One region of the Shewanella sp. AC34-MNA-CIBAN-0136 genome, then DNA from elsewhere that is predicted to be linked to it. Evidence: predicted binding sites of a transcription regulator. Region 1 holds the regulator's gene; each other region holds the start of a gene.
What was found. The regulator FliA, encoded in region 1, starts transcription of late flagellar genes. The targets are predictions, from matches to a motif close to CTAAAGNTNNNNNNNNNNNNGCCGATA.

Region 1 (6,046 bases):
TAATGTTTTAGCAGTCCTGGCACATCTAAAATCAGTGCAATACCACCATCGGATGTAATTGTCGCACCCGCCATACCTGGGGTACCTTGTAACATACTGCCAAGCGGTTTAATGACCACTTCTTCTTGTCCAATCAATGCATCTACAACAAAACCAATTTGCATAGTGCCAAGCTGAACAATAACCACATGACCATGCTTCTTATCACCATGTTTAAAGGTTGATTTTTTACTGTGCAGCCAATGTTCTAGGTAAAATAATGGCACGGCCTTATTACGGAAAATCACCGTCAATTGACCATCGACTATATTGGTTTTTGTTAAATCTAAATTAAAGATTTCATTCACACTTGATAATGGTAGTGCAAAAACTTGATTAGACACATCAACCATCAATGTCGGCATAATAGCCAAGGTTAATGGCACTTTAATTTCGAGAACAGTACCCTTACCTTTCATTGAGTCAATATAAACAGTACCGTTAAGTTGGTTGATGCGGGTTTTCACCACATCCATGCCCACTCCACGGCCTGAAATATCTGAAATTTCAACTTTGGTTGAAAACCCTGGGGCAAAAATCAAATTGTAAGCTTCGTTATCGGTCATTCTCGAGGCGGCATCTTCATCAAGCACACCACGACTTATCGCAATTTGTTTTAGCTTCTCAGGGTCCATTCCCGCGCCATCATCCTCAATTTTAAGCAGGATGTGGTCACCTTCTTGGCTAGCCGATAAGGTAATGGTACCGGTTCGAGATTTACCGCTAGCTTCACGAGTTATCGGCATTTCGATACCGTGATCGACTGAGTTTCGAACCAAGTGGACTAAAGGATCGGCTAACGCTTCAACTAAGTTTTTATCAAGGTCGGTTTCTTCACCAATCATGATTAAATCAATTTCTTTATTTAAGGTACGGGCTAAATCACGAACAACACGCGGGAAACGACCAAAAACTTTCTTAATCGGTTGCATGCGGGTTTTCATCACCGCACCTTGTAAATCAGCCGTAACCAAATCCAGGTTTGCTAGCGCTTTGGACATCTCCTCGTCTTCACGATTAATGCCTAAACTAACCAATCGGTTACGCACTAACACTAACTCACCAACCATATTCATGATTTGATCTAAACGGGCAGTATCAACACGAACCGTTGTTTCACCTTGTGGGACAGACGCCGCTTTAGCAGGTGTTTTGTCTTTTACAGGTTCAACCTTTGGAGCAACTACAGGGACTGATGTCGCTACTGGTTTAACAACAGGAGCTGGGCTAACTTTTGCTGCTTGCACAGGAGCAACGGCTTTAGTAGGTTGAGCTGGAGGAGGCGTTTGCGATTTAGCAACTGGCGCAGTACCTTTTCCGTGTAATTCATCTAAAAGACGTTCAAATTCATCGTCGGTGATTTCATCAGAATCAACAAGGGGTTCAATAATAGGCGTTGCAGCAGGCTTAGTTGGAGCTGCAGGTTTGGTTTTAGCTTCAAATGAACCTGAGCCATGTAATTCATCTAATAATGCTTCAAACTCATCATCAGTGATTTCATCGCTACTACTTGCGGCAGGCTTTGAATCAATATTGTCTTTTTTTACTTCAGAAGGTTTAGCTGCAACAGGACTTTTACCCGGACCATGTAAGGCATCAAGCAACGCCTCAAATTCTGACTCATCAATGTCATCAATACTGCCAGTGTCAGATACTTCCGCTGAGGGAATGTTAATATCTTCGACATATTCAGGATCACTGAATTCAACAATATTTTCAATTGGTTCTGGCTCATCTGCCGACATTTCTGAAGGTAATGGCGCTCCTGAACTTAATAATTTGAGTTTAGCAAGTAATGCAGAATCAGCAGGGTCTTGTGATTCTCCCTGTTGAGTTTGAGCAAACATGGAATTAATCGCGTCGACCGCTTGCAAAATAATATCCATTAATTCTGCATTTACGCCACGTTTACCGGTGCGTAATAAATCGAACGTGTTTTCAGCTTCATGACACACGTCAACCATCGGTTTTAGACTTAAAAAACCAGCCCCACCTTTAACAGTATGGAATCCACGGAAAATAGCATTGAGTAAATCACTGTCATCAGGATTATTTTCAAGAGCAACTAGCTGCTCCTGTAGAAGCTCTAAAATCTCGCCAGCTTCAATTAAAAAGTCCTGGAGTATCTCTTCATCAACATCAAAAGACATTAAATTGACTCCTAATTAGAAACCCAGACTTGATAGCAGATCGTCTACTTCATCTTGACCTGTCACCACATCTTCACGCAGTTCAGCATGCATGATGGGACCTTCTGCTTCTATTTTATTTTCGTTTATAGTTGGCAATGATTCGGTAGTATGATCTCCGAATACCGTTAGCATTGAGACCAGATTACTTTCTACTTCACGAACTAAATCAATCACTCGACGGATCATTTGCCCCGTCAAATCTTGGAAGTCTTGCGCCATCAAAATTTCATTTAATAACTCGCGAAGACGATTAGAATCATTTTCACTATGTAACATAAACTGCTGAACATCATGACAAAGTGACTTAAACTCACCCATTTCTATGTCACGACGCATCAATTTATCCCACATTGGCGTCACTGATTGTATATTGCTAATGATGGTATCGGCCAAAGGTAGACATTCTTCAACTGCATCCATGGTTTTATTTGCAGCTTGTTCTGTCATGTCGATAACATAGTTCAATCTTTCTTTAGCATCTGGTATTTCGGTATTGGCTAATTCAGATAAACGGTTATCAACTTGAAAATCTTTTAGTGCACTATGGAGTTGTCGAGTTAGCTTACCGACTTCTTCAAAAAGCTCACGCTGCAATGGCGTTGCAAGCTCTCTGATCATTTCATCGGCTTTATCTTGTTGACCCAAGGTAAGCAATTCAACAAGTTCTTGGGCCTGTTCGAGAGTGATTAACCCCGATATTGATGCCTGCATGACTTATCCTTGCTTATGCGAGTCGTTCAAAGATTTTGTCTAACTTTTCTTTTAATGTAGCTGCGGTAAAAGGTTTTACGACATAACCATTTACACCGGCTTGCGCTGCAGCAATAATCTGTTCACGCTTAGCTTCTGCAGTTACCATTAGCACAGGTAAATGCTTTAACGAATCATCTGCACGGATTGCTCTAAGTAAATCAATACCTTGCATTCCAGGCATATTCCAGTCTGTTACCACAAAATCAAAATCGCCTTTTTGTAACATAGGTAGGGCTGTTGAGCCATCATCTGCTTCTTGGGTATTATTAAATCCCAAATCTCGCAACAAGTTCTTAATGATACGCCTCATTGTTGAAAAATCGTCAACAATAAGAATCTTCATATTCTTGTCCAAGGTTTCCTCCGGTGAGCTGACACTCGTTTGCTCTAGATAAGTTATTATTCTTGTGTCCAATGCTTGAGTTTCGCTTTTAATCTGAGCATTGCCTGACTTAATATCTGGCTTACTCGCGATTCGCTAACTTCAAGGATGGCACCGATTTCTTTTAAATTTAATGCTTCGTCGTAATACAACGACAACACTAATGCATCTCTTTCTGGCAATGTCTTAATTGCTTCAACCAATGCAGATTGGAATTGAATTTCAGCAAGCGAGTCAAAGGTTTCATCTGGCGTTTCGTTGTCTGTGATTAACACATCTTGCGACACACCAAGGTCTTCTATGCCTATGATTTTACCAACAGAAACATCATTTAAGATATGATGGTATTCATCGAGAGACATATCAAGTTTTTCAGCAATTTCTGTATCATTGGCATCTCTTCCAAGCAGTTGCCCCAATTCATCAATTGCATGTGCTACTAGACGATTATTACGATGAACTGAGCGCGGAACCCAGTCACCACGTCGAATTTCATCTATCATTGCACCACGAATTCTGATGCCTGCAAAGGTTTCAAACTTAGCCCCTTTACTGTTATCAAATTTAGATGAGGCCTCAAGTAACCCCATCATCCCAGCTTGTAATAAATCATCAAGTTGCACCGATGCTGGTAATCTTGCCAGCATATGATGAGCAATTCTTTTTACCAACGGTGCATACTGTTCAACAATAGACGTTTTGTTATCGAACTGAGTATACGCGGCGGCTTTATTCACTCGTTCTTCCTTCTTGTATCGGCTTACGTTGTACAAGACGTTCAACAAAAAACTCTAAATGACCACCTGGCTGTTGTGGAACTGGCCAAGTCATAATTTTATTGGCTAATCCATGATAAGCAATAGCTGAAGGCGACTTAGGATACGCTTCAACAACTAACTTTTGCTTACGAACAGCTTTACGTAAATTTTCATCGAATGGTATTGTTGCCACTAATTCTAAAGCAACATCTAAAAATCTATCCGTCACTTTACTGAGTTTAGCAAATAATTCCATACCTTCTCGTAAACTACGTACCATATTTGCCACAATTTTGAAGTGGAACACACCATGTTCACGACTTAAAATTTTAATCAGCGCATAAGCATCAGTAATTGATGTTGGTTCGTCGCAAACGACTATCAATACATCCTGTGATGCACGAGAAAAACTCAGCACCATGTCTGATATACCAGCAGCAGTATCCACAATTAAAATATCGAACTGAGTTCGCATTTCACTAAATGCACGGATAAGTCCAGCATGTTGTGCTGGCGACAACTCAACCATCGCTTGAGAACCCGATGTGGCAGGAACAATACCAATACCTTTAGGTCCACGAACAATGATGTCATCTAATTCGGCATCTCCGGACAAAACATGAGATAAATTTTTCTCAGCACGTATCCCAAGCATGACATCGACGTTGGCTAAACCTAAATCGGCATCAAGCACTAATACGCGTTTGCCTTTTTCAGCTAGTGCTACCGCAGTATTAATTGACACACTGGTTTTACCCACTCCGCCTTTACCACCGGATACGGCAATTACTTTAACTTTATCGTTATTTGGTTGATTCATCATACGTAAACCACTTGCTTGATCCCGAGTCATATCTTTACTCAAATGCATAGGCTGTGTCATTAGACCACACTGTGTCTTGTGACGATTGTTGTTCTGTTTCATTTAACGCCGCGAGAGCCTTTTTAGCCAACTCTAACGTATCTGCTACTTTCATGTCCTCAGGAACACGTTGACCGTCAGTAACATAGCTTAATGGTAACTCATTTTGAATCAATACGCTCAATGCACCTGCAATTGATATCGATTCATCTAACTTTGTTAAAATCGCACCCGCTAATGGAATTCGTTTAAAATGTTCTACAGCATCTTGTAACACACGACGTTGACCAGTCGCAGATAAGACTAAGTAGCTCCGAATTGGGATCCTACTATTTGCTGTTAAATTATCCAGTTGCTGATATAAGCGCATATCTCGCTGTCCCATACCTGCGGTATCAATTAATACTAACTTACGATTTCTAAATTGATATAAAATTTGTTCTAATTCGGTTAAATCATGTGCTTGCTTAACCGGACAGCCCATTATTTTGCCATAAGTCGCTAATTGCTCATAGGCACCAATACGATAATGGTCTGTGGTAATCAATGCTACCTGCTCTGGGCCATGATGGGCGGCAAAGCGAGCGGCTATTTTAGCTAAAGAAGTTGTCTTACCTACACCGGTTGGACCAACAAACGCCACAACACCACCACGTTTAACTATATCGTCGCCTTGATTGTCGAGTAAATTGGCTAAACTTTGTGGTAATGCTCTCACTAAATCGGCTGGGGTATAGTGTTGACTTAGCCCCGCTAGTTTAGCAGCAACGGCTGGAGAAAACTCTGCTGCAATCAATTTACTTTCTAGCATTGCGCCAACAGGATCGGTACGCTTTTTTTGATCTTTCATCAACGATGAAACTTGATGGGTCAATAAGTTACGCAATGAAGCCATTTCTTCGCGCAGAGCATCCATATCAGCAGATTGATTTTTATTGGTTTTTTTAGCTTGCTCTGGTGCCGCTTGCGATTGAAAAGTTGATGCTGGTTTAGCAGACTTTGCCCCTTGTAATTGGCGGGCCCATTCTGGTAAATCCGGTTCATCTTGGCTGACAGACAT
Region 2 (6,046 bases), on a different contig from region 1:
AGCAAGTGCTGTTTCACATTCAGCGGTTAAAACGCCAAGGCTAAAACATCAAATTGTTATGCTGTAAGCCAATATGGCAAGCTTAAGCCACTATCATGAAATTATGATTGACCAAAACACTACCAGTATTTTTCGACCGTAATTTGTCCAGGCGCTCGTCGAAGATTTTTTACTAAGCCTTTTTCAACTAAAGCGGTTTGCGCATCATTTATCATTCCTGGGTTACCACAAATCATCACTTGAGAATGTTCCGCATTAATCCCTAAGCCTGCTTTCTGTTCAATTAATCCGCTGCTAATGCCATCAGGAATACGACATGATAAGCCTTCGGGATATTCTTCACGGGTCACAATGGGAATAAACACAAACTGTTGAGGATATTGACTAATAAACTGTTTAATCGTTTCTAAATAAGCTAAATCTTCACCAAGTCTTACACCATAAACTAGCACGACTTTTTCAAAGCGTTGCCAAGGCTCATCGGTTGCAAGCATAGAGATAAAAGGCCCCACTGCAGTGCCTGTTGATAACAGCCATAAGTGTTTACCTTGCAATGCCCCTTTAGGCACCTCATCTAAGGTCATAAAACCGGTCGCTTTGGGCGTGATTTGAATGGTATCACCTGGGCTTAATGCTTTTAGATCTGGAGATAACTGACCATCCTCTACCGCAACAGCCAGCACCTCGACATAATCAGTCCCAGGGGGATTTACAAGCGAATACGCACGCGCGACACGTTTATCATCACGCATTTGGCTGAGCTTAATAAACTGACCTGCGATAAAAGGTTCGACATCGGCTTTGATACGCAACGAGAATAATTTATCATTCCAATCAATGCGTTTTAGCACGGTACCGGTAATCCACATGACTTTGTTCCTTTTAGACTGGCGTATGTATTTACTATAATACCAATCTATACAGATATTTGCTTAATTAAAAGCCTCCCCGATTTATATCTATAGTGAATAATCACACGCGATTAACTCACTTAAAAGAACAGAGCTAAGTTTACGTAGTTGATGAATCTTGCTTAGCTGAATGGGCATCTAGGCGGTCTTGTTGAAACTGAGCAAGTTTTTGTTGTATGAGCTCATAGGTTTGATCGACTCCTGCTGCAATATCGCCTTCTAATACTTTGAGCCCAGATAAGATATCGCTAGCCTCTTTAAAACCTTGATCAATAGCATCACCAATTTTCACCATAAAACTGCTAACTTGCTCATCAAACCCCATGGATTTATTTTGTTGTTGATGTACCGAGAAGAAATTTGTCGCAAAGCTGACAATACGATCGGCTGTCGCTTCAGGAGAGTAATCCACTCCACTTTCAATACTTTTTTGGACTGAGTTCTCCCCCAGTGTTGGCGCAAGCTCTTCATTAATGGCTTCAATCGCGGCACGGTAAAGTAATGCCATAGACTTATCACCCGCAGCAATACTGACTTCTTCTTGCGCCGCTAAAATCGAATTATTCATCATTTGTCGACTTAGCTGATTGCTGGTTAACTTAGGCTCAACCGGGGAATTTTTCTCAGCTTGGTGGCTTGATGAAGTTTGCGATGTATTAACTGTTTTATTGTCACGCAGTGGACTGGCATTACTGCTATTTGATTGTTTAATTTCCATGATATTAGCTCGCATACAATGACCGATAGCTTAATTATCGACCAAAAAACTCATTTCTAAAGTCATAAATTAAAACAATTAAGAGAAATTTATTAATATCAATTTTACTAAAGAATAGCCTGTTGATTAACATCATCAATTTAACTTGCCCAAATGAACATCTGCTAATATGGTAATCAGATTGATAGCCAAATAGGAATAACAACATGCCGCAACAACATTGGTTCATGTGGGGAATAGATATTTTTTCTGGTCTTTTCTTAGTGTTATTTTGGTTATTACTGATCGCTGTAATTTACATGTTTATCGCTGATAAACTGCAAACCAAACAAGCCATTCGACACAACTACCCTGTTATCGGTCGATTTCGATATATATTTGAAAAACAAGGTGAGTTTTTTAGACAATACTTTTTTTCTCAAGATCGCGAAGAACTGCCGTTTAATCGAGCCGAACGTAGTTGGGTATATCGCGCAGCTAAAAATGTTGACAGGACAATTGCGTTTGGGTCGACACAAGTTCTGGATAAACCGGGTGCGGTAATGTTCATGAACTCAGCATTCCCCGTCAGTGATCATGACACTCACCAAACCATCGCGGTAATCATTGGTCCTGAATGTAAACACCCTTACACAACCGATAAAATTTGCCATATCTCGGCCATGAGCTTTGGAGCCTTGTCTCGCCCAGCCATTACAGCACTATCCCATGGTGCAGCAAAAGCAGGCTGTTGGCTCAATACTGGCGAAGGTGGGTTAAGTCCTTATCATCTAAAAGGACATTGTGATTTAGTGTTTCAGATAGGTACCGCTAAATATGGTGTGCGTAACGAGCATGGTCATTTAGACCCACAAAAACTGACCGATATTGCAGCTCATCCTGAAGTAAAAATGTTCGAAATTAAATTAAGCCAAGGTGCTAAGCCTGGCAAAGGTGGTATTTTACCGGCGATAAAAGTCACCGAAGAAATCGCAGCTATTCGCGGTATCCCAGCAGGACAAGACTCCATAAGCCCCAATGGCCACATTGAATTACATAATGTTGCTGACATTGTCGATATGATCAATCAAGTAAGAGATATCAGCGGTAAACCAACCGGTATTAAAGCGGTATTAGGTGACATGTCATGGGTTACTGAATTTCTAGATGAAATTGAACGTCGTGGTATTGAATATGCGCCAGACTTTTTTACCTTAGACAGTTCAGATGGTGGTACGGGCGCGGCACCACAAGCCTTAATGGATAATGTCGGCTTACCATTGCGCCAAAGTTTACCGTTACTGGTTGATTTACTTAATGAACGCGGCTTTAAACAACGCATTAAAGTGATTGCGACCGGTAAAATGATCATGCCGTCATACGTGGCATGGGCATTAGCCACTGGCGCCGACTTTATTGCTTCAGCTCGCGGAAACATGTTTGCCTTGGGCTGCATTCAATCGTTACAGTGCAACCGAGACACCTGCCCAACCGGTATAACGACCCATAATATACGATTGCAAAAAGGCTTGGATCCAAAAGATAAATCTGCACGCGTCGCAAACTACAATCATTTCTTACATTACGATTTAAACATGATCGCACATTCATGTGGTGTAACCGACCCAAGATACTTAACTCGCCATCATGCCCGAATAGTGCAATCAACGGGTGTAGCGGTCACTCTCGATAAACATTACCGACATATGCAATAAATTAAACCTCAACCCCAGTGAATAACTGGGGTGCGCTGAGCGGATTACTGAGGTGCACTCAGCGGATTACTTTGCCGAATTTAAGAATAGGTGTACAATATACTTTGATATCGATCACAATAAGCAGTATTAATGTGATTTTAAAGAGGCATCAATTCAGGGGATTTCGTGTTGAACATAAAAACGAATGCAGCAGATCTAAATGTCAAAAGCTTAAGTTTAAGCTGCAGAAACTGTAATCGGATGACAGAAATCGAAGGTGAATTTGTGTGTTTTGAACAAGGAAAAATCAAACGCTTAACTTTAGATCCTTCTCCAGCTGCACTCATAAAAATGGTCTGTATTGGTTGGCAGAAAAAGTAAGCTTTTGATCATTAGTAGCAGCACTCGTTACCATTGAATCAACTCACTATAATTCCTATCTTCTTCCAAGTATTTGATACCGTAAACCAGCCAAATACTAGCGACTAAAGTCATTTGAACATGTCAAAATACATCCGTTGATATCACTTTATCTGCATAATATGCAAATCAATGAACCAACATAAGTTGATTAACGCGATGTAAACTAAGAAAGCATGTCCTGCGGATCATCACTTTGTTTAATAATGTTTTTATCAAGGTCTTTGTTCATTGCTTTAGCTAAAGTGAGTCCTCGAGTCGTTACTCTCAAACCGGCACATAAGTCGTCATAAACTATTTTAATAGCATCATCAGACATGTTACGCGTTTTAAGCATTGCCATAATAGCAAACCAATCGGTTGTCACTTGATGTCGGGTGCCTTCTAGCGCCGCAATTAACGCAATATTATGCACAAGTCACCTCCATACACGAATTCGCACCTTTGATAAAATCCAATTGATTGAAAAATAAAGTTATCTGGAATAAATAACCCACAAGTTAGGCTATAGATTAACTGCGTTGATCACTGTCGTCAAAAGATTCATTCGCGTTAAATATATCCAGACGATTTAAACACCACTCAGCGCTGTTAAAGTAGTCAGATACTGAGTGTTTACGCTATAGAGATTTTTATTTGTGGCAACGACAGTATTTTACCCGACAACATCATAGCGCGATATCCATTGACCAACCCTTAATCATTTGGCAGATCTTTTTGTTCATGTTGAATATGCCAAAGCCGAGCATAAAGCCCTTGTTGAGCTAACAAACTGGTATGAGTTCCATGTTCAACAATCTTACCTTTACTCAATACAACGATTTGGTCAGCATCAATAATGGTCGATAAACGATGGGCGACGACTAAACTTGTATGGCCTTTGGCTGCATCTCGCAAGGCGCTCAAAATGGCTTGCTCTGAGCGTGAGTCTAATGAAGATGTGGCTTCATCGAACACTAAAATAGGCGCTCCTTTCAACACCGCGCGTGCAATAGCAACTCGTTGCTTTTCGCCGCCGGAGAGCTTTAATCCTCGCTCACCGACCTTGGTGTTACCTTTATCCGGCAATGATTCAATAAAGTCACTCAAATGAGCCAATTTAATCGCCGCGAGAATCTCATCATGGGTAGCATTTGAGCGGCCATACCTAATATTTTCATAAATAGAATCATTAAATAACACAGTATCTTGCGGTACCACTGCGATGGCTCTTCGTAAGGCCTGTTGGCTAAGTTGACGCACATCAATACCATCAATAGTGATAGACCCACGGTCAACATCATAAAAGCGGAATAACAGTTTAATGATAGTTGACTTACCTGCGCCACTGTCGCCCACTACGGCAATTTTTTTCCCTGCTGGCACATCAAAACTAACGCTGTTTAAAATAGCGCGTTGGTCGTAATGAAAGCTCACATCAGTAAACTTTATTGCCCCGACAGTTGGACTGGCTTCAATAGCATCGACGCGGTCTAACACTTGTGGTTGTTTGTCTAAAATATCAAACATACGCTCAATATTGGCTAATGCTCCACGGATCTCACGGTAAACAAAGCCTAAAAAATTTAATGGAATGAACAGCTGCATCATAAAAGCATTAATGAGAACAAAGTCACCAATTGTCATCGAGCCTTGGCTCACTTCATAAGCCGCCAGCGCCATCATAGCCGTCATCGCAACAGCAATAATTAATGCTTGTCCACCGTTTAGCGCAAACAATGATAAACGGTTTTTTCGCTTTGCAACTTCCCATTGTTCAAGTGCGGAATCATACCGTTGTGACTCAAATTCTTCATTGTTAAAATATTTTACAGTTTCATAATTTAACAAGCTATCGATTGAACGCGTATTAGCCAGCGAGTCAGCTCTCGCAGCATCGCGCACATAACCGGTGCGCCACTCTGTCGCCACAATTGAATAACCAATATAGGCCACCACAGAAAATAAAGTGATCAGTGCAAAACTGGCGCCATAGTTATAAAAGAAAATACCGATCACTAAGGCAATCTCAAGCAGGGTTGGCACAATATTAAATACCATAAAGCGCATTAAAAAACTGACGCCACTTGTGCCGCGTTCAATATCACGAGACAGGCCGCCAGTACGGCGATCTAAATGAAAATCAAGATCGAGCCGATGTAAATGTTCAAAAACGGCTCTTCCAAGGCGGCGAATAGCGCGTTCGGTAACACGGCCAAATAACGTATCTCGTATCTCGCCAATTATAACATTCAGCAAACGTACCATGCCGTAAGCTAGCACCAATCCAACAGGAACTGCGATGAGCTGGGCTGAAGATTGCTTATCAAGCGTATCGACTA
Region 3 (6,046 bases), on a different contig from region 1:
CCAAACTTTTTTACACGTGATTATTGCAATAGCGTAGCATTACGGCGTTACGAGTAGGGTAAGGTTATTTATATGTCGAATTTACAATGTAAAATGAGTGCGTTGAATAAAATTATTTAATCGTTATAATGCGACTTGTTTTAGGGGAGTAGCTAATCTTGTCTTGCTGTTATGGCACACAAGATGTCTGTATCAACATAATTGGCCTCACGCCATGGTGCAGACAGTAACACACTGTTAATCAGTGATTTTACCAAGCGAGACCTAAGCACAGTAACTGCATCAAGGGGTATGCGGTGGCTCGTGCTTAGTTGTCATTTACCCCTAGGAATATCACATTGGAAGCTTTATTCGCCTCAACTATTACTGTTGCCATCGCTGAAATAGGCGACAAAACTCAATTATTAGCCTTACTGCTCGCGGTGAGATTTAGCAATAAAACCGCTATAATCTCAGGCATTTTGTTCGCCACATTATTAAATCATTTTCTTGCTGCATGGCTAGGTCAATGGGCCATTGCGTGGATTGATCCACAATGGGCGACCTATCTGGTGGCCGGGTCATTTTTTGCTATTGCACTATGGGTGCTGATACCCGATAAAATGGATGATGATGATAATCGCTTCTATAAACTCGGTGCTTTTACTGCGACGTTTATTTTGTTTTTTATTGCTGAAATAGGGGATAAGACTCAAATTGCGACAGTAGTCTTAGCGGCAAAATACCAAGCACTGACATGGGTTGTCATCGGCACGACATTGGGAATGTTAATTGCTAATGTCCCAGTTGTGCTGGCTGGGCATTTTAGTGCTAACAAATTGCCCATGAAACTGATTCATCGCGGTTGTGCTGTGTTGTTTGCGCTACTTGGGGTCGCTACACTGCTGTGGTAAAAGGAGGTTCAATGTCCGATAACCAAGTTCTTGATGCAGATACTGCCCGCGGGTTGCCCTGGGTTGTTGCCATTGCTTTTTTTATGCAGTCACTCGATGGAACGATCCTGAATACTGCATTACCCGCTATGGCCAGTGATTTAAATGAAGACCCGCTGCGTATGCAAGGCGTGATTATCGCTTACATGCTCACCGTAGCATTGCTGATCCCTGCTTCTGGCTGGATCGCTGATCGCTTTGGCACCAAAAAAATCTTCTTTGGTGCGATCTTATTGTTCAGCTTTGGATCATTGCTTTGTGCATTGTCCAATTCATTAGATATGCTGATTGGTGCTCGGGTGGTACAAGGGTTAGGTGGTGCTTTAATGTTGCCAGTCGGCCGACTTGTAGTGCTGCGGGCATATCCACGTTCGGAATTGGTACGGATTATGGGCTTTATCACCATCCCCGGTTTACTGGGGCCACTGCTTGGTCCAACGATGGGCGGTTGGATGGTGCAATACTTGACATGGCATTGGATCTTTTTAATCAATCTGCCTGTCGGTGTAGTCGGTTGTTATGCGGTGTGGAAGTTCATTCCAGATCTTCGTGGTAAGGAAAAATCACGTTTCGATAGCTTCGGATTTTTGTTGTTTGGGGCTGCGATGTTATTGATCACCATCGCTATGGAAGGACTCGGCGAACTGCACTTGCCACACTTACGGGTGATGTTGCTGTTATTTGGTGGTATGGCGTGTTTGATAGCATATTGGCTGCGGGCTGGTCGTATTAGTCATCCACTGTTTTCGCCATCGCTATTCAACACCAAAACATTTGCTATTGGTCTTTTTGGTAATCTGTTTGCTCGTTTGGGCAGTGGTGCATTGCCATTCTTGGTGCCGTTGTTGCTGCAAGTTGCACTGGGTTATTCACCATCTCAGGCTGGAATGAGTATGCTGCCGCTGGCCGCTGCAGCAATAATGGCCAAATCAGTGGCTCGACCGATTATCGAACGCTTAGGTTATCGAGTAGTGCTTACCGCGAATACTTTGGCGCTTGGCGTTATGCTGGCGACCATGGGCTTGGTTAGCGAACAAACTCCTTACTGGTTGCTATTAGCTCTGTTGGCGATTCTTGGCGCGATTAACTCGTTACAATTTACGGCCATGAATGCCGTGACCTTAATAGATCTTGATGATGTTAATGCCAGTAGCGGTAACAGTCTATTGTCGGTAGTAGGTCAATTATCATTAAGTTTAGGGGTTGCGTGTGCAGGTGCTTTGCTCGGTGGCTTCAGTACCGATGTCGGCAGCGGTACAGCGGGAACGGTACTTGGCGCTTTCCAACTGACTTTCGTTACCGTTGGTCTTATGACAATGTTAGCCGCAGTGATATTTTCGCAATTATCTAAAGACGATGGCCGTCGGATAACCCATTCATAACAGTGCATAATTTCGCCGATTTCGGATAAAAAAAGGTATTTTGCGATTATTTATAACGCGGTATTTTTTACCAAAATGATGCTCTGAATATGATGCAGATAAACCTCAATTTTAATTTCCCATTAGTTTTTTGTGCAGTCCGGCACACACTTCATTGTATGGTTGGTTAAAATATAAGCATGCATAAGCTTTATGGATAGGCGTGTGCATATTAATGTGTAAGCGGATGGTAAACGGATAGTAAGCTGATAGTTAAAGGAGTCACGATATGGATATGAAGAAACATGGTTTATCGATAGGCATAAACCGAATTGAAAATGTGTTTTTTGTGACATTAAAAGCCATTGGCACATTAACCCACGAAGACTATCTCGTCATTACCCCTATGCTAGAGGGGGCATTAAGCCAAGTTGATCAACCTAAAGTGAGTTTGTTTCTCGATGCTACCGAGCTCGACGGTTGGGATTTGCGCGCCGCGTGGGATGATTTAAAGCTGGGGTTAAAGCACAAATCTGAGTTTGAAAGAGTGGCCATTTGGGGCAATAGAGATTGGCAAGAATGGGCGGCCAAAGTCGGTAGTTGGTTTATTGCGGGCGAGATAAAATATTTCGACGATGAAGATGATGCGTTGAAATGGCTTCGATACTAATACGATGTTCAAGGTATGTTTATCTCGAATGATGCCTAGATCTTTACCGTTGTGATGGCATGATTAACCCTAGGAACAGATTCTCTAGGGCTATAAGCATTTACGCAGTGGTATTAACATTGTGACCACTGTTGCCAACGGGCTGCGGCGCAGGTGGTTGCGCTGCTTCAATGAGCTGCAATGCCATTTGACCTTCAATCTTTTGCTGTTCTTTAGCCATTACGGCCACTTTTAAGCTGCTGCCAGAATCAATCGTTGTTGGCATTGAAGACGGTGAATTAACACTAATTGACATGGTTAACCTTAATATAAAGTCGGATGGTAATAGTATATCGGCTGAAAATCGAAGTGCTTGACACATTTTTGCTAAAAAGCATTCGTTGAGCTTTTTTTGATTATAGGTTGCGCACAACCAATGTTATAATTAACTCATATTATTGGTTAGTGGAGTGAAGCCTATGTCTAATAAAGCGCTTACTGAGTCTCAATTACCTTCAGCGCAAAACCCGCTAGCACTTGAAAATCAAGTGTGTTTTTCATTGTATAGTGCGACTAATGCGATGATCCGCGCATATCGACCATTATTAGATGAGTTATCGCTGACTTATCCTCAGTATTTAGTGATGATGGTACTTTGGAAAGAGCCGGGGATTAGTGTTAAAACCTTAGGTGAAAAATTACATCTAGATTCTGGAACGTTAACGCCCTTGCTAAAGCGTTTAGAAGGCAAGGGCTTAGTGAGCCGTGGTCGCAGTGAGTTAGATGAACGCGTGCGGGTGTTACATGTTACTGAGCAAGGCCAGCAATTACATCAGCAAGCGTTGAGTATTCCTGAACAGATGCGTTGTAAAGTAGGTGGCACTATTGAAAACTTACAACAATTAAAGCAACTGTGTGATCAAGCATTTACCATGTTAAATTCCGGAGAGGCGAGCAGCTGTGAAATGTGATTATTTTGAGCGTGGCGATTGTCTGTCATGCCGCAATATTCAACTACCTATGGTTGAGCAAGTGAGTGTAAAGCAACAACAATTAACCGATTTGTTTCGCGGCATCTCAGTTAAACAATGGTTAGCGCCAATATTAAGCGCAGAATCAGGTTTTCGTAATAAAGCCAAAATGGTCGTTTTAGGTGCAGCTCACAAACCTATTTTAGGTTTGGTTAATCCTAAAGGGGAGCCGGTCAGTTTATGTGACTGCTCGTTATACCCTAAAGATATGCAATTATTGCTACACCGTTTAGAGCGATTTGTGCAGCAAGCAGGCATACCACCTTATCGGGTCGATAAGAGCAAAGGCGAGCTAAAATTTATTTTACTGACTCGCAGCCAAAGTAGTGGCCAGTTTATGCTGCGTTTTGTATTACGTAGTGACCAAGCCATCGTGAGAATTGAACGAGAATTACCCCAATTATTACAAGAGTTTCCTGAAATCACCTTAGTCTCGGCCAATATTCAGCCAATCCACATGGCTATTCTAGAAGGCGAAAGGGAAATATTTTTAACGGAAACAACACGATTAGAAGAACAACTTAATAATGTACCGTTGTTCATACGGCCAAAAAGCTTTTTTCAAACTAATCCGGAGGTTGCCGCCCAGTTGTATCAAATAGCGAGGGAGTGGGTTACTGAATTCAAACCGAACTATATTTGGGACTTATTTTGTGGTGTCGGTGGATTTGGGCTTCATTGCGCTAACAGCAATACCCGTTTAACTGGAATTGAGATCGAATCTGAAGCAATAGAATGTGCCATCTTGTCAGCAACCAAACTAGGGCTTACACAAGTGGATTTTAGTGCACTCGATTCAACTCATTTTGCTAAAGGACAATCTGCTCAAGATAAACCGGATCTTATTATTGTCAATCCACCTCGGCGTGGATTAGGTAAATCATTATGCGATTTATTGAGTGAGTTTGCGCCTAAAGCAATCGTGTACTCTAGTTGTAATCCACACACCTTAATGAGCGATTTAGAGTGCATTACGGGTTATCAAATCACCAAAGTTCAAATGTTTGATATGTTTCCTCATACCGATCATTTTGAAGTGCTGGTTATGCTAGAACAGCTGTAATAGTCTTTGCTATCAATTAAGGTGTTTTATAATCGAAATTAAGTACTCGTTTGGTGTCGCTAAATTATAGATTATATCGAACAAAGGTAGCTGTTAGGTTGTGGTATATGTTGTCATCATAAAAATGTCATCTCAATGTCATAACATTGTTTATTAACATAAAAAAGGTACTAGGACGATGTGGCAAATTTTCAGTCGCTTTTTAGCGTTAGGGTTAATCAGTTTTGGTGGCCCTGCGGCTCACATAGGCTATTTTAGAAAAGCATTTGTTGACGACTTACAATGGCTAGACGGTAAACAATATTCAAGTTTTATCGCCCTGAGTCAGTTTATGCCTGGGCCAGGCTCAAGCCAGATAGGGTTTGCAATTGGGTATCACCGAGGTGGTTTATTGGGTGGATTAGCCGCCTTTTTAGGTTTTACCTTGCCGTCTTTTTTACTGATGTTTTTATTTGCTGTGACCAGTGCTCAATGGTTGGAAATAACGGCCGTAGAGGGGGCTATTCATGGCTTAAAGCTACTGGCAGTAGTGGTCGTAGCGGATGCGACTTTGTCAATGTTCAATCAATTCTGTCAACGAAAAACCGCTAAAATACTCATGGCTGCCACCGCCGTTGCTATCATATTAATGCCTTCATTATTAATGCAAATTGGCGTACTAGTTGTGGCCGCTATTGTTGGAGTCATGTTGATGACTCGGGGTGAGCGTATTACGCCAGACACACCTGCTATCGAGCTTAATTATGCTTGGTTAGCGTTATTTATTATAGGCATCGCAGCATCTTTATATTTGATCAATCAACCTGACAGTCTTGGACAGATTTTTGCGCAATTCTTCCAAGTGGGCAGTTTAGTATTTGGCGGTGGGCATGTGGTATTACCCTTGCTTGAAACCAGTGTCGGTGAATACATTACCCCTGATCGATTTTTAACTGGCTATGCACTTGCGCAAGCCATTCCTGGCCCTATGTTTACCTTAGCAACCTTTTTAGGGGCAGATTTATGGTTAG

Region 2: AAEY94_RS13390 (DUF5610 domain-containing protein) is a predicted target of FliA. The motif match lies at 1,665-1,691, and genes of this name have one in related genera.
Region 3: AAEY94_RS02485 (cytoplasmic protein) is a predicted target of FliA. The motif match lies at 3,294-3,320, and genes of this name have one in related genera.

The regions. Positions count from the first base shown of each region.
Region 1 is NZ_JBEOPJ010000001.1:223,687-229,732, forward strand. It holds gene AAEY94_RS00935 (chemotaxis protein CheA) at 1-2,189, opposite strand, end outside; gene AAEY94_RS00940 (protein phosphatase CheZ) at 2,205-2,942, opposite strand; gene cheY (chemotaxis response regulator CheY) at 2,956-3,339, opposite strand; gene AAEY94_RS00950 (RNA polymerase sigma factor FliA) at 3,384-4,103, opposite strand; gene AAEY94_RS00955 (MinD/ParA family protein) at 4,096-4,977, opposite strand; gene flhF (flagellar biosynthesis GTPase FlhF) at 4,982-6,046, opposite strand, start outside.
Region 2 is NZ_JBEOPJ010000012.1:100,928-106,973, reverse strand. It holds gene AAEY94_RS13395 (ferredoxin--NADP reductase) at 120-869, opposite strand; gene AAEY94_RS13390 (DUF5610 domain-containing protein) at 1,012-1,629, opposite strand; gene AAEY94_RS13385 (FMN-binding glutamate synthase family protein) at 1,836-3,323, shown strand; gene AAEY94_RS13380 (hypothetical protein) at 3,495-3,686, shown strand; gene AAEY94_RS13375 (hypothetical protein) at 3,892-4,140, opposite strand; gene AAEY94_RS13370 (ABCB family ABC transporter ATP-binding protein/permease) at 4,422-6,046, opposite strand, start outside.
Region 3 is NZ_JBEOPJ010000002.1:169,964-176,009, reverse strand. It holds yybP-ykoY riboswitch at 132-243, shown strand; gene AAEY94_RS02500 (TMEM165/GDT1 family protein) at 339-893, shown strand; gene mdtD (multidrug transporter subunit MdtD) at 905-2,314, shown strand; gene AAEY94_RS02490 (SpoIIAA family protein) at 2,583-2,963, shown strand; gene AAEY94_RS02485 (cytoplasmic protein) at 3,064-3,258, opposite strand; gene ohrR (transcriptional regulator OhrR) at 3,422-3,913, shown strand; gene rlmC (23S rRNA (uracil(747)-C(5))-methyltransferase RlmC) at 3,903-5,036, shown strand; gene chrA (chromate efflux transporter) at 5,215-6,046, shown strand, end outside.